Regions from separate parts of the Aliiglaciecola sp. NS0011-25 genome, predicted to be linked through region 1. Evidence: riboswitches for the same ligand, from Rfam matches in the RefSeq annotation. Region 1 holds a riboswitch; the other holds the start of a gene.
What was found. A riboswitch is a leader RNA that binds a small molecule or an ion and turns the genes downstream of it on or off. The one in region 1 is predicted to bind cobalamin.
Positions count from the first base shown of each region.

Region 1 (8,016 bases):
ATACAAAATCGTTTTTTACCGCCGGCAAAAAATCAAATTTCTGCCAATCATAAAGTCTACTTGCTAATTGTTTATTTGCTTTAGGTTGAATAATAACCTGCGGCATTTTACTAATTACTTGCTCTAGCGACACGGAAGGGTAGTCATTCGATAAATCAGCAAAGATGTTTTGTGCGCCGCAAATATTTAAGTGTTGCTGTGGCCATGCATTTCCCGCAATGGTTTGTAGTGGCGCTGACCATATTTCGAAAAAGACTGAAATTGGAATTTGATTGGCATATTGCTCGCGCAATTTTTTCAAGCCCATTACATAGGTGTCGGCTCGCAACCGGGCTACCGTTTGTCTACCCGTCATTTCGCCAAACATGAGGAGTTCTTTAGCGACATCTTCTAATTTTTTGGGGTCAGAATAAATAACGGGAATGCCAAACTGTTCTAGTCTGGCTAAATCTTCCAGTGGGTTTCCACTTCTCCAAGCAATCACGATATCGGCTTTCAACTTCAATATTTTTTCGATTTGCAAACGACTATGATCACCCACTCTGGGCAGTGTTTTAGCTTGCTCTGGATAGTCGGCATATGAACCAGTAGCTATTATTTGCTTGCCAGCACCTATGTCAAATAGCAGCTCTACAATATGTGGTGCCAAGGCTATTATTTTTAAATTTTGTTTATCCGTTTGTAATGACTGCTCAGTGCCTTGCGACGCTAAACAAATCGAAGTAGAGAGTAGGGCGCAGGCTAAGGCAAAGAGCCCATTAATAAACCTGACTTTGATGATTTGAAAAGACAACTTTAACGTCCTCGGTTTTTTTGTAGGGCAAATAAGAAAAATAGGCTGCCAATTGCGGAGGTGATAATCCCAATGGGGATTTCTTGGTTGTCGACTATCACTCTGGCGACAACATCGACCCAAATTAAAAAACTACCGCCAACTAGTACACAGCCAATTATTAAATTTCGGCTAGTTACCCCAAACCAACCTCGGACAATATGCGGGATCATTAATCCAACAAAACCAATTCCGCCGCAATAGGCCACTATGCATGAGGTGAGTGCTGCGCAAATGACTAAAACCATTAGACGCAATGAGTCTACTTTAATTCCTAATGTTTGCGCATTTTCATCACCTAACAACATTGCGTCTATGTGACGACCGAAAAGCCACAATAAAACAACACTAATAGTGACGATGGGGAGCATAATCCACACGAACCACATTTGTGCATTGGCTAAACTTCCGAGTAACCAAAAAATGACTTTATTGGCAGCAAAGGGCTCAGCCATGAATAATAAAAAATGACTTAAAGCGCTTAGCATAAACGAAACGGCCACACCGGCTAAGAGTAGATGCTCGGTGCGATTTCCAAATAATTTACGGGATAGTATCTGAACAATAGTGACAGCTAGAAAAGCCCCTAAAAAGGCAGCTAAAGGCAATGCATAAGTAAAGGGGATTTGCGCTAGAAAAGCAAAAGTTGAAGAGTATGAAGCTAAGCTACCATTGAATAGTAGGGTTGCAATACTTGCTCCTAACCCCGCTCCTGAAACCACTCCGAATAAATAGGGATCCGCCAATGGATTGCGATAGACATTTTGTAATGTTGCCCCGGCGACAGCTAAACCTGCTCCAACTAAAAAACCAACAAGCACGCGAGGTAGTCGAACTTGCCAAAATATAACGTCATCAACCTTAGCTGGGCAATTATTTAGCACACATTGAAATACGGTGAGCACATCAAGGTCTGCTGCGCCAAAAAACAATCCACAGAAAATACTCAGTAAGCTGAGGCTGGTAAGAATCCCCCATTTACTCTTAGACATCGACTGAGCCTCTATTCTTCTCATAATCGTCAAAATCAATATCAGGAGGATAAAACTCGATTCTTATTTTATTCGCACCTGGCTTTTCAATAATTTGACAGGGGGTTTTGAAAACCTGCTGCAATCGCTGTTGGGTCAACACATCTTTAGGATAGCCAAAGGCTAATAACTGACCTTGAGCTAAAAGCGCGATTTTGTCACAGTAATCGGCCGCGTGATTTAAGTCGTGCAGGCTCATGACTATAGTGACTTTGTTTTGTTTCGCTATTTTGCGCAATAAGGATAATATTTGATGTTCATAATACACATCTAAGTGGTTTATCGGCTCATCTAACACAAACAGTCCTGCACCTTGAACTAACGCTCTGGCAATTTGCCCTCGCTGTTGTTCTCCCCCCGACAACGAACTAAATAGTTGATGACTTTTTTCCCTTAAACCAACCTGTGCGATTGCTTCAGTAACCCTTGCTTTTTGTTCTGAGGATACCTTGGAAAATATAGATTGATGAGGAAGTAAGCCCATACTAACTATTTGTTCAAGGTTTAGGTTGAAAACACTAGCATTGAATTGATTCACTACTGCTATTTGTTTAGCTCGGGTAATTGCGGAAAGGTTTTCGAGCGCTTTTGAGTGCCAAAATACCTGTTGCTCAGAAGGATATTGACCAGAAATTAATTTTAGTAATGTGGTTTTACCCGCACCGTTTGGCCCTACCACAGCAATTAGCGCTCCCTCTTCTACCTGAAACCCAATATCAGATAATATTTGCGTATCAGCAATATAGTAATTGAGCTTATTTAGTTTGAGCATTGGTGTGACAGTCTTTTCCATTTTGTTTTATCGAAGTGATGTTAAGCGATGTAACAACCTATTCGATGTTTAAAATTATTGGTATTTAGGGAAATCGCAACGAAATGATTATGCAAGTCGATCGTGTATTCCCGCACGCTAGAAAAAAGGTATAAGTAAAGATTAGGCTGGTATCTGACTCTCAATCGGCAAGAATGCCAATTAATTACAGTTGCGGGTACAGTTTTGGATTTACACCAAATTCCCATTTTGTTTTCACTGGGGCGCAGGAAATAAAACTACCCTGTGCGTAACTTGGAGTGAAAAACCGAATCTATTATATAGCCAAAATATAGCAATCTTTGTCCTTGTGCCCTAGCGTTATTTGCTAAAAAAACGTTTAATATCGTACAAATAGAATAATAAGACAGGTATATGGGAATGTTTAACGCCGCTTCGCTATCGCGGACCATTGACGTTATTAACGATAATATATGCAAATTAGTTAGCTGGTTTACTTTGTTTATGGCGTTAATCACATTGCTTATCGTGATATTAAGGTATGGCTTCGATATTGGCTGGATTGCGATGCAAGAATCTGTAATGTATTTGCACGCTTGTGTGTTTTTGTTAGGTAGTGCCCATACGTTGCGGGTTAATGAGCACGTCAGAGTCGACATATTTTACAGTCGATTCGATACTGTTAAAAAAGCTAAAATAGATACTTTTGGTACATTATTTTTTATGCTGCCGGTTAACTTATTTATTTTTATTATTTGTTGGGATTACGTGGCATCTTCTTGGAATATTATGGAAGACTCACAAGCAGCTGGTGGCTTACCAGCGGTGTTTCTACTCAAAACCTTCATACTTTTATTTGCCGCGCTCATGGTTTTGCAGGGAATTTCAGAATTAATTCGCAATATCAGCGTTTGTTTAAATCACCCTAAAAACGTGATTACTGAGGATAAATAATGGAATACCTCTCTCTGATCATGTTCTTAGTTGTTTGTTGCACGTTATTACTGGGTTATCCAGTGGCATATACGTTAGCTGGAACCGCTTTAATTTTTGCGGGTGTGGGTGCATTATTTGGTGTTTTTGATACCGCTTATTTGCAAGCTGTACCTAGCCGACTTTATGGCATAGTGACAAATCAAACTTTAATCGCCGTGCCCCTGTTTGTTTTTATGGGGATCATGTTAGAAAAATCCAAAGTCGCTGAAAATTTATTAATTGCCATGGGTCAAGTATTTGGACGGTTGAACTCCGGTTTGGCAATTTCAGTGGTGTTGGTTGGTATGTTACTGGCCGCGAGCACCGGTATTGTAGGCGCTACAGTGGTCACTATGGGCCTGTTGTCACTACCGACAATGTTGAAACAAGGATATTCTCCTTCATTTGCCACCGGAGCAATTTGTGCCACAGGCACATTAGGGCAGATTATACCGCCTTCCATCGCGCTGGTTTTGTTAGGTGATGTGTTATCTAGTGCGTTTCAACAGGCACAGCTTAATATGGGGATATTTTCACCTGAGTCTGTATCGGTAGGGGATTTGTTTGTTGGAGCCTTAGTACCCGGTATGATTTTAGTGGCGATGTACCTGCTATACGTGGTGGTGTTTGCCAATAGACACATCGATAAAACGGTCCGAAACGAACAACGAGAAACACAAGCTGAGGTCAGTCTTGCAGGCGCTTTATTGCCACCTTTGATCTTAATATTTGTGGTGCTAGGGTCTATTTTAGGTGGCTTCGCAACACCCACTGAAGCTGCTGGGGTTGGAGCTGCTGGAGCTCTGGTACTGGGTTTGGCCAAGAAACAGTTTAGTTTAGAAAAATTGAAAGAAGTGATGTTGGGTACTACTCGTGTCACTGCGATGGTCTTTTTGATTCTTATTGGTGCTTCGATATTTTCATTGGTTTTCCGGGGCTTTGGTGGTGAAGAGTTGATTGAACACTTCTTTGAACAGCTCCCCGGTGGTGCTTTTAGTGCGGTTTTACTGGTCATGGTTGTTATCTTTTTACTCGGATTTATTCTTGATTTTATTGAAATTACTTTTGTTGTAGTGCCAATAGTCGCGCCGGTTCTACTGGCTATGGGGGTAGATCCAATCTGGCTCGGTATTATGATTGCCGTCAATTTGCAAACTTCGTTTCTGACACCGCCTTTCGGATTTGCTCTGTTTTACTTGCGAGGTGTAGCGCCAGCAAATGTTCAGACCACTCAAATATACAAAGGCGTGATACCCTTTATAATTATTCAATTACTATTATTAATAGGCTTGGCTATTTGGCCGGATCTGGTAACGTGGCTGCCTTCGATTTTGTGACCCCTATGGATTCAATTAAATGAAAACCTTTAAGTTTGTATCTTTATTTTTTTCGATTGCTCTTCTTGCTTCCTGTGGTGGCAAGTCATCGTCCGATTCTAATGCCACTGAATCGCAACAAACCTATCAGTGGAAACTGGTTACTTCGTGGCCGAAGAACTTTCCAGGTTTAGGAAGAGCCCCAGAGACATTTGCTAAACAAGTAGAGCGCATGTCTAACGGCCGCTTAAAAATTAAAGTGTTTGGCGCAGGTCAAATGGTCCCTGGATTTGAAGTCTTTGATACTGTTTCTAGTGGTGCCGCTGAAATGGGCCATTCAGGATCATATTATTGGAAGGGGAAAGCCCCAGCGGCACAAATATTTACCGCTATTCCGTTTGGCATGAATGCCACTGAGTTTAATGCTTGGCTGCACTACGGTGGCGGCATAGAAATGTGGCGTGAATTATATGCCCCATTTAATTTAATCCCCTTTGCAGGTGGCAATACCGGCGTACAAACTGCGGGTTGGTTTAAAAAAGAAATTAATAGCGTTGAAGATTTGCAAGGCTTAAAAATGCGGATTCCAGGGCTGGGAGCTGAAGTTCTTAAAAAATTGGGTGGTATCCCTGTGGCGTTAACTGGAGGGGAATTATTCACTTCATTGCAATCTGGTGCCATTGACGCAACTGAATGGGTTGGGCCTTACAACGATTTATCTTTTGGTTTATACAAAGCCGCGAAATATTATTATCACTCTGGCTGGCATGAACCTGGCGCTAGTTTAGAGTTCATTGTTAATAAAAGTGCCTATGAAGCTTTGCCTGATGATTTACAGGCCATTATCGAGGTGGCTACAAGAGCTGTGAATCAAGACATGTGGGATGAGTATACCGCGGCTAATAATGATGCCGTTCAAGCGCTTGTTGAAACCCATGGTGTTGACATGCGCCCTCTTCCTAAAGATGTTATTGCTGCTTTACATGCTGCTAGTATTGAAGTCATGCAAGAACAATCCGCTGCGGATCCTACGTTTGCTAAAATTTACGCGTCTTATCAAAAGTTCCAAGAAGGCGTATCTAAGTATCACCAAATTTCTGAGATGGAATACTATATTAATCGACAACAAAAAAAATAAACTAGCTGTTCAGATTTGTTGTTGTTGCAATGGCTATTACAATAGGCCTTTATAGTGTAAAAGCTATTCTGAAACCTATTGAAAATTTTTTTTATAATGCGGTTTTAATAGATGACTGGCTGTTTAAAATGTTCGGTAAAATTTTTGAGGAAAATAGACTATGGTAATTAAGCCCAAGGTACGCGGCTTTATCTGCACTAACGCCCACCCAGTAGGTTGCGCTGCAAGTGTTGAAGAACAAATCGAGTATGTTAAAAGTCAGGGAGATTTAGGAGATGGTCCCAAAAACGTTTTAGTTTTGGGGTGCTCAACAGGTTACGGCCTTGCGTCTCGAATCGTATCTACTTTTGGTTATGGGGCAAAAACCCTTGGTGTTTGTTTTGAAAAGCCACCTTCGGAAAGAAAAACGGCGACGGCCGGCTGGTACAATACTGCTGCATTTCATCAGCAAGCAAAAGACGCTGGTATTTATGCGAAAACCATAAACGGTGATGCATTTTCCAATGAAATCAAACAACAAGTGATTGAAACTCTTAAAGCCGACATAGGTAAGGTTGATTTGGTTATTTATAGTTTGGCTTCTCCTCGCAGAACCGACCCAGAAACTGGTGAAGTGTATAAGTCTACTCTTAAGCCTGTTGGACAAAACTATAAAACCAAAACCTATGACACCGACAAAGATTTGATCCACGAAATTGAATTAGAAGCGGCCAATGAGGAAGAGATTGCCAATACCATTAAAGTCATGGGTGGTGAAGATTGGGAGCTATGGTTGAACGCTCTAGCTGATGCTGATTTGTTGGCGGATAACTGCAAAACAACAGCCTATACCTATATAGGTAAAGAGTTAACTTGGCCAATATATGGTCAAGCGACTATCGGTAAAGCTAAAGAAGATCTTGATCGTGCCGCGAGTGAAATTATTAAGCAGCATAGCGACAAAAATGTTTCGGCTTATGTCTCTTCTTTGAAAGCATTGGTTACTCAAGCAAGTTCAGCGATTCCAGTAATGCCTTTGTATATATCGTTAATTTACAAAGTCATGAAACAAGAAGGAACCCATGAAGGTTGTATTGAACAAATCACTGGTTTATTCCAACAAAAACTGCTGGTAGATTCTCCTGAAACTGACGAAGCCAATCGACTTCGTATGGATGGCAAAGAAACCAACGAAGCTACTCAGGCTGTTATCAAAGGTTTGTGGGATAAAGTCACACAAGATAACTTCCATGAACTAAGTGATTACGCAGGTTATCACCACGAGTTCTTGAAATTGTTTGGTTTTGATATTGACGGTGTCGATTACGAACAGGATATCAATCCATTAGTAGAATGGTAGATAGCCTTTAGAACTATTTCTAATGTTATTCAAAACCCTAATTGTCGCTCGCGCATTAGGGTTTTTTAACAATTTAGTTACTTGTTAAAAAGGTGAGTGCTGTGCATAATTTGCACTATATTTAGAAAATCCCTAAATATTATGCGGAAAATCCTTATTTAGCCGTAAATAGCGTAGCGTAAACAGCTGGAATAATGCTAAAATTCCAGAGTTTACTGGCATGAGTTTCTTTAATTAGTTCATAAGTGACTCAATTGCTCAATCATTCTCTTGCGAGGTGTGGACCAATACGGATTTTATTTCTGTGTTCACCTGGTTAAGGATTCACACTCAACAAAAGACAAAAATAGTTGATAAGTAAGATCACCTTTGAGTTTTCAAGCGAAACTGCGGATGTCACCATTCTTCGCATTATTTAGCCAGAATTCAAAATTGATATTTCTTTCACTTTAATTTTATTTTTACAAGACTGCGGTTGCATATGATAAAAATCAAGCAAGGGTTAGACCTTCCTATTCAGGGGGCTCCTAACCAAACAATTCAAAACGGCCCGAACGTCACTCGCGTGGCTGTCTTGGGGGAAGAATATGTTGGCATGCGTCCTACCATGTTT
Region 1 is NZ_BAABWR010000001.1:56,401-64,416, reverse strand. It holds gene ABWV72_RS00310 (cobalamin-binding protein) at 1-793, opposite strand, end outside; gene ABWV72_RS00305 (FecCD family ABC transporter permease) at 796-1,824, opposite strand; gene ABWV72_RS00300 (ABC transporter ATP-binding protein) at 1,817-2,656, opposite strand; cobalamin riboswitch at 2,784-2,936, opposite strand; gene ABWV72_RS00295 (TRAP transporter small permease subunit) at 3,050-3,589, shown strand; gene ABWV72_RS00290 (TRAP transporter large permease) at 3,589-4,947, shown strand; gene ABWV72_RS00285 (TRAP transporter substrate-binding protein) at 4,967-6,064, shown strand; gene fabV (enoyl-ACP reductase FabV) at 6,225-7,403, shown strand; gene ABWV72_RS00275 (Na(+)-translocating NADH-quinone reductase subunit A) at 7,885-8,016, shown strand, end outside.

Region 2 (8,016 bases), on a different contig from region 1:
GCTAGGAAAATATTTCTTAACTCAGGTGTGCCTGTAATAGGTTGACGCTGTAAATGAATATAACTAAAAATAGCACTATTCATTTCTTCTTCTTTGTCCATAGTTCTGCCTATTAACAAGGCTTTTGTTGCGGCATCTTGTATTTGTGTGCTGGTAAAACGCATAAAGTTAACATGCACCTTTTTAAATGTGACATCTTTATCTAACTTTAGTTTTATCTGTTCAACAATAGGTTCGAAGTTATAACAGTGAGGACACCAGAACGAAAAGAACTCTAGTACTTCAGGCTTTTCAGAAACCTCATCATTAATCACTAGGTAATGTTTACCTTCTTTCCATTTAGATGGAATTTCGGCTTGTTCTGATGAGCTCTCTTTGGAGCAGGCTTGCAGAGATAATAGTAAAAATAACGCTAATACAGTTGATAGTTTTTTCATATCAATCAATTCCTTCAAAAATTTATCAAAGGTTATCATAGCTAGTAAAAGATTAGGTATAGTTAATCAGTCAGATGAATACAATCTGTGGATGAAATGCATAAAAAAACCGCTTCTCGAAGCGGTTTTTTGTATCTTGCATTATTTCTACAAGCTAATCGTCGTTGCGACAAAAAAGTTTTGGCCTGCGGTATTGAAGCCATTTACTTCTTGATAGTTCTCATCAAAAAGGTTGTTTACACCCGCTTTGATGCTGACTGATTCAACTATTTGCCAACGGGCAGTTAGGTTCGTAAGTTGATAGTCATCTATTTCCACGCCACCAATATCTACCGCATTTCTGACACTTCTATAGGTCAATTCAGCACTGAGTTTGTCATCTAACCAAGCTTGTCTAATACCTAGGTTGAATTTATTTTTAGGCCTTCTCAAACGAACTTCACCGTCACTGTCTTGTGCATCATTGTAGGTATAATTAGCCCAGACTTTTAATCCGTTAGCGAATACTTGTTCAACGCTTGTTTCAACCCCTTTAGATTCACTTTCACCGAAAGACTGCAAATATCCTTGGTAAGCAGCTAAATCAAATACGATTTCGTTTTCGATGGATTGTTTGAAAAATACCATTTCAGCGCTCAATCCATTATGAGTATCGATGACGAAACCCAGATCCAAACCTTCACTATTTTCTTCGGTCAATTGCAAGCCTGCAGCTTCACCGTATGCATAAGGGCCATCGTTATAACTTTGCTCATACAAACTTGGCGCCCGGAAGCCGGTTCCGTATGTCGTTTTAAATTTTACATCCGCAAAATCAAATGAAACTACTTTGACTGCACCTAAGCGGACGCTATTGTGTTTACCGAAGGTGTCATTGTCGTCGTATCTGTAGCCTAGATTAAACGCCAATTGATTTGAAAACTGACCTAACCACTCAACAAATAGACTTTTCTGACTTCTGTCTAAATCACTGCTTTCGATTTCTTGGGTTTCTTTTTCAAGACCAAATACAAGATCGTGCTGTTTCCAGTTTACACTTCCAATGTATTCAAACTTATCGATAGTGCCTGAATTGGTAAATCCATACTCACCATTATTGATAAAATCTCTTTCAACATCCGTTTTGTTGTAAGCCACTTGGTGTTGACTATGACTGTCTTGATAACTCAAAGCGCCGCGGAAAGTTTGCTGATCCGCTTCCGTTGTGCACTGATTAATTTGTGCAAAGGTGGTGTTGTCGTAACAGCCGTCGTATTGATTTTCTGCATCAACATTACGAAATACCAAAGAAGCTGCAATTTTATCAGTTAATTCCAGTTGGCCTTTAAAGTGAACAGTTTGGTTATCGTAACCATCTTTTTCACCGCTTTCATCGCTAACTTGCGCGTTAAAACCGTCACTTTTAACTTTCGATGCTGACAACGAAAATGAACCGCTGTTGTTGCCGCCAGCAACATTAGCGTTTAATACTTGTGTATCAAAAGACCCTGCTGCAAGTGTACCACTGGCTTCAAAACCTTTGGTTAGTTGCTTGCTGTACATACTTATAACGCCGCCGGCATCTGCGCCGTAGGAAAGACCTTGGGTGCCTCGCAATATTTCTATTCGTGACAACTGGTCAATTAGAACATCATCAAAAATCGGCGCGACTTGAGGAGATGAAGTGTCACTGAGTTCCACGCCATCAATATATAGTTTGGTTCTGAACCCCTCTTCACCACGAATTCTAACCACAGTACTTTTACCCAAACCGCCAGAATTAGACACGCCGACACTTGGCGTTTGACGTAAAATTTCAGTTACATTGAGAGCTGTTTGCATTTCAATATCGCTCTCATCTAATACTGAAACACTGGTGGCTAGTCGATTGGTTGGCAATTGAATACGGCTAGACACAACGGTCATCTTTTCAATGTCTTGTTGATTTTGCTGTTTTTGTGTTTGCGCATAGAGAGAGGGAGATGCCAGTGCCAAGCTAACGCTTAACGCTAAAAGAGTCGTTTTATTTTGCATGTTGTTTAGCCTTGTTAAGTACTCCGCCCGAGTACTATGTCATATGAATTACAGTTTGGAGTTTTGACTACAAACCTATGCTTCTCAGGCCGGTATCCGGGCTCACAAGTGTCCTAATAAAGACTCGATTAATAACCTTCCCATTTTTTCAAACAGTGGTAACTTATTAATCAAAAATACCCTTGAGTATCACTTGCTTACCGTTGCGGGGGCAGCGTCAGCATTAATCAGATTGGTATCTGATTGCACTGTCTTCCCGTTTAACCACCAGTGGTGGCACCTAAGAGGTGTGCATTATATCTATCTGTTCTTAAAAAAATAGGATTTTATAATTTTGTAATTAAAATAAGGTCAAGCTTGGCTCTTGGAGTGCGGAATATTGCTCTTTTAACGCTAATATTTGTTGTTCCCAATATTTGGCGTCGGCAAACCAAGGGAACGCTTGCGGGAAGGCAGGATCTTGCCAACGGCGGGATAACCAAGCCATATAATGGACCATGCGCATAGCTCGCAATGGTTCAATTAAACTGAGTTGGCTGCTGTCAAATTGTGAAAATTCTTCATAGGCTTCTACCAATGTGTCCATTTGGATTCGTTGTTGGTAGGTATCACCAGACAACATCATCCAAAGATCCTGAATTGCAGGTCCCATTCTACAATCATCTAAGTCGACAAAGGTTGGGCCATCTCGCCATAGAATATTGCCAGGATGACAGTCGCCGTGCAGACGAATGGATGAATTCGGTTTATACAAGCTTGCCGCTAATTCAGTAACTTGTCCTAAAATCGTAAAAAAAGCCGTATGCAAACTGCTGGGGATAAGTTCGGTTTTATGCAAGGTTGCGTTTGCATCAAGCAAATGCTCTTGAATACTAAAAGTAGGACGGAAACTAAACGGCTGGCCTTTAGATACTTGATGGATGCGACCGATAAACCGTCCCATCCATTCAAGCTGATCTAGATTATCGACTTCAAATTGTCTGCCACCAACCGATGGGAAGATGGCAAAGTAAAAACCCTGATAACTATGTAATGATTCATTATTGGTGCGTAAAGGTGCAACCACAGGAATTTCATGATCATGCAGTTCTTGTGCGAAGTCATGTTCCTCCTGAATTTGCTCGCGACTCCAGCGCTGTGGTCGGTAAAACTTAGCCACATATCGACGCTTATCATCGCAAATAAATTGATAAACCCTGTTTTCATAACTGTTCAGTGCCAACAAGCCCGAATCTACTAGGTATCCTCGGGATTCAATGGCATCCAGTATTGTATCAGGACCAAGTTGCGCAAAATCAAAGGTAGTCGCAATTGAGTCACTCATCGATATATGAACTTACTAGTTTCACTCATTTGAACAGGATCGTCACTGTCTGTTGAGGTCACCTTAAACTGAAATTCAGTCACGGTTTCATCTAACGCATAGGGATCGATTGCGATGCTAATCGGTAAGTTCAACACTTCCCCGCCAGCAACAGTCACCTGAGTTGGACCGATATATTTATTGCCTTCTAAGCCAACCACATCAATTTTATAGGTGTGCTCAGCTTGGGATTTATTCAGTACTTTTAAGGTATACACATTTTCAATTAGACCATCGTTTGTTTCTCTGAATAACGAATTTCGGTCTCTGATAATGTCTACTTCTAGTGGTACCCGTGCAATAATTTCATAGGCCAAAAGAGAGGTCATGATAAACAGTACTATGGCATAACCAATCAATTTGGGACGGAATATCTTAGTTTTACCGCCGGCCAATTCATGTTCTGACGTAAAGCTAATGAGTCCTTTGGGATAATTCATTTTTTCCATTACCCCATTACACGCGTCTACGCAGGCACCGCAGTTAATACATTCGTATTGCAAACCATTGCGGATATCTATACCTGTTGGGCACACTTGAACACACAAGTTGCAATCGATACAGTCACCAATGCCTTTTTGTTTAATCTCTTCGTGACTGGTTTTTCTGGAACGAGGTCCTCGTTTTTCGCCTCGAGTTGGATTATACGCAACGGTAAAGGTATCTTTATCAAACATTGCTGATTGAAATCTGGCGTAGGGGCATATGTGAGTACACATAATTTCACGCATCCAGCCAGCATTACCGTATGTGCAAACCGTAAAGAAAATGACTGAAAAGCCCGCCCAAAAACTAACGTCAAAGGTAAAGAAATCAATAAATAACTGGTTAATCGGCGTGAAATAACCGACAAAGGTCAATGCTGTTAACAAGGCCACCGACACCCAAGCGAAGTGTTTCAGCGCCTTTCGCCAGAATTTGTCGAAATCCATTTCACGCTGGTCTAATTTAATCCGCTTGTTTCTAGCACCTTCTATTTTTTCTTCAAACCAAATATAAATGAAAGTCCAAGTGGTTTGTGGACACATAAAGCCACACCAAACTCGTCCGGCAAAGGTGGTTACAAAGAATAATGCGAAGGCACCAATAATAAGGATCCAAGCCAATAAGGTTAAATCTTGCGGCCAAAGAGTCAGACCAAATATATTAAAGCGCTGAGCTCCAATATCAAATAGTACCGCTTGATGTGAGTTAAATTGAATCCACGGGATGAGCGCAAAAATGCCAAGAAATATTAAGCCAAAAAAACGTCGAAAGGTTTCTAGTGTGCCTTCAACAGCGCGGACATATATTCGACTTCGTGGGGTGTACGCGTTTTCGTGTTGACTGGCTTCTGGTTGGTGAACTTTTACAGCGGATATATCTTTGATTGGAATGCGTTCACTCATTCATCTTTCCTTTACGGGACTGCTAGAAACTCCGGCTAATTCGAAATTTCTATAGGTTAGTAATTAATCCCCCTATTATCGCACAGACTGCTCGCTAGTTGTTAATCTGGATCAATGAATTAACTGGTTTTTTTATCGATTCAACCCTATTTAGGTCGCACCCCGTTAAGAACAATAGACTGAATGTTATTTAAGGTCGACGCAAAAAATTCCGGGTCATCTAAATTTTGACCGGTTACAGCCTCCACTTGCACACGGAAATCAGCATAGTGTTGGGTTGTTGCCCAAATACTGAAAATTAAATGATAGGGATCGATTGGCGCCAGTTTACCTGCTTCAATCCAACCTGAAATAACTTGAACTTTGGCTTCAACAATTGCCCTCAGTGGTGATTCGAGTTGATTGAACAAAAGCGGAGCACCTTGCACTACTTCCATACAAAATAAACGAGATTCCTTGGGGTTGTCGCGAGATAAAGCTAATTTTACTTCGATATAATTCGAAATGGCTTCGATGGGATCTTGCTCTGAATTAAACCCCTGTAGTGGCATTAACCAAACGTCTAATAATTGCTGAATTACCTCTACATAAAGCTGTTCTTTACTAGCAAAATAGTAGAGTAAGTTTGTTTTCGATACTTTGGCTAAGTCTGCGATCTGTTCAACACTTGTGCCGTGCACACCATTACTCGAAAACAAGTCGAGGGCCGCTTGCATTATCACTTTTCGTTTATTGCGTTTTGCTTCAGTACGCTTACTTTGCGTTTTGGGGCTTGAGACACGTTTCGACTTTTTTTGTGTTTTTTTCACTAATGTTGAACTCATATGTCTACTTATATCCCATTTTAGTTTATTCCCTGTCCTTTATGTTTTAACCAAGATTGAGAAATTAAGCAATCCCAAGAGTTTGTAATTTTTAATAATTAGCCTAATTGGAGTTCTTATGTTTAGCTCTTTGTGCAGCTTCTAAACTGCAAGCTGGTGGAATGATAGATGCCAAATGACAGTTTTTTTGTTTATGCCTAACATAGGTGTAGAGTATAAAACTGACGAGTTTAGTCAGCGTTTATTTTAACCCCTCAATCACCATTTGAATGGATGTTAAATAGAAGCTTAATGTGAAGTGCCTTTAACCCAACCCATTTTTGGAATTTAAAAACATGACAACCCAATTAGATGACACCGCGTTAGCGCAATTATTTACTCATGCCCATACTCACACTGCTTGGCAAGACCAAAACATACCTGAAGAATTATTGTTGCAGTTATATGACCTAGTTAAGTTGGGCCCAACCTCGGCAAATTGTAGTCCTGCTCGTTTTGTATTTATTCGCTCTGATGAGGCAAGAGAAAAACTAAAACCTGCTTTATCTAAGGGCAATGTGGAACAAACCATGAGCGCACCCTGTACCGTAATTGTTGCTTACGATAGTGAGTTTTACGAACAGTTACCTATGTTGTTTCCTTATGCTGATGCTCGCAGTTGGTTTACATCCAGCCCTGATGCGGCCTATGAAACCGCTATGCGCAATAGTTCGCTACAAGGCGCTTATTTAATTAGTGCTGCCAGAGCGCTAGGGCTAGACACAGGGGCAATGTCAGGGTTTAATCCTGAACTACTGAATCAAATTTTCTTCGAAAACAGTACGTGGAAAGTGAATTTCTTGATTAACTTAGGATACGGCGATGGCACAAAAGTGCATAAGCGACTTCCGCGTTTGGGGTTTGAAGAAGCTTGTAAAATTTTATAGTCCTTTGGCTTTACTCTCCAGCTAAAGGCAAATGTACTTAGGAGTGGTCCAGTGGAACCAGATACACAACAGTTATCTTCACAATCTGAAGGGATATCTTGCATTAGCCCCGAGTGTTTTAGAGATAGTATGGCAAGTTTAGCCGGTGCTGTGAACGTAGTAACGACATCTACTGTCAGTGGAGATGTGGGGTTTACCGCAACTGCTGTATGCAGTGTAAGTGATAGCCCGGCGACATTATTAGTATGTTTAAATCGCAGTACATCAGTACATAGTGCATTTGTTGATAGTCCTTACTTAGCAATAAATACACTCTCCGAAGGCCATGAACAACTGTCTAATATATTCGGTGGTAAGGCAACAATGCCAGACCGTTTTGCAGTCGGGAAATGGGAGACACTGAAAACGGGCTCACCTGTGCTCGCTGATGCGGCAGTGAGCTTTGACTGTAAAGTGACTCATATTCAAAGTGTTGCCACACACGATGTCTTCTTCTGTGAAGTGGTAGCCGTTAAACGGGATGAAACGGCTGGGGCGCTGGTGTATTACCAACGCGGGTATCATCATTTACAAGATTAATAGCAACTGTCAGTTTTCCTTTTTTCTATCAGGGTTGTCAGCGCTGATTGCTAATTAACTGTTTGCATTGGTATTAGTTGCAAGACTTTTGTATAGACTTAGATAATACTCAGCGCTTCATTAAATAGACCTATTAGTCTAAGTTAGCCCTTGGTTTTGACTTAAGGCTTAATTTTGTCTTATTTAGATGTGAAAGTATGTTTAGGTATTTAATTGTTTTAGCAGAAATTGTGATTTTAGTGATGACGCTTCGTTCGTCGTTCGCGCAGTATTTGCTGGCTGATATCCAAAATGATTTATCCCAATTAATGACTGAAATATCGATGAAAATGGAAAAAACGCAACTAAATGATGTGCGTTATGCGCTAGCGCCCTATACGGAACAGATGCGCGATTTTCAACGTGATTACATACTTCAAATTACCGATAGTTCTGAAAACCTCGTTAATTTCCACGCTAAATATTGTCTACAACGGGAAATAAATC
Region 2 is NZ_BAABWR010000003.1:238,390-246,405, reverse strand. It holds gene ABWV72_RS04180 (thiol:disulfide interchange protein DsbA/DsbL) at 1-437, opposite strand, end outside; gene ABWV72_RS04175 (TonB-dependent receptor plug domain-containing protein) at 585-2,450, opposite strand; cobalamin riboswitch at 2,521-2,749, opposite strand; gene ABWV72_RS04170 (serine/threonine protein kinase) at 2,791-3,774, opposite strand; gene ccoG (cytochrome c oxidase accessory protein CcoG) at 3,771-5,201, opposite strand; gene rutR (HTH-type transcriptional regulator RutR) at 5,348-6,025, opposite strand; gene ABWV72_RS04155 (malonic semialdehyde reductase) at 6,361-6,951, shown strand; gene ABWV72_RS04150 (flavin reductase) at 7,003-7,530, shown strand; gene ABWV72_RS04145 (hypothetical protein) at 7,728-8,016, shown strand, end outside.
Region 2: linked by a shared signal. The riboswitch ahead of ABWV72_RS04175 (TonB-dependent receptor plug domain-containing protein) and the one ahead of ABWV72_RS00300 (ABC transporter ATP-binding protein) in region 1 are both predicted to bind cobalamin.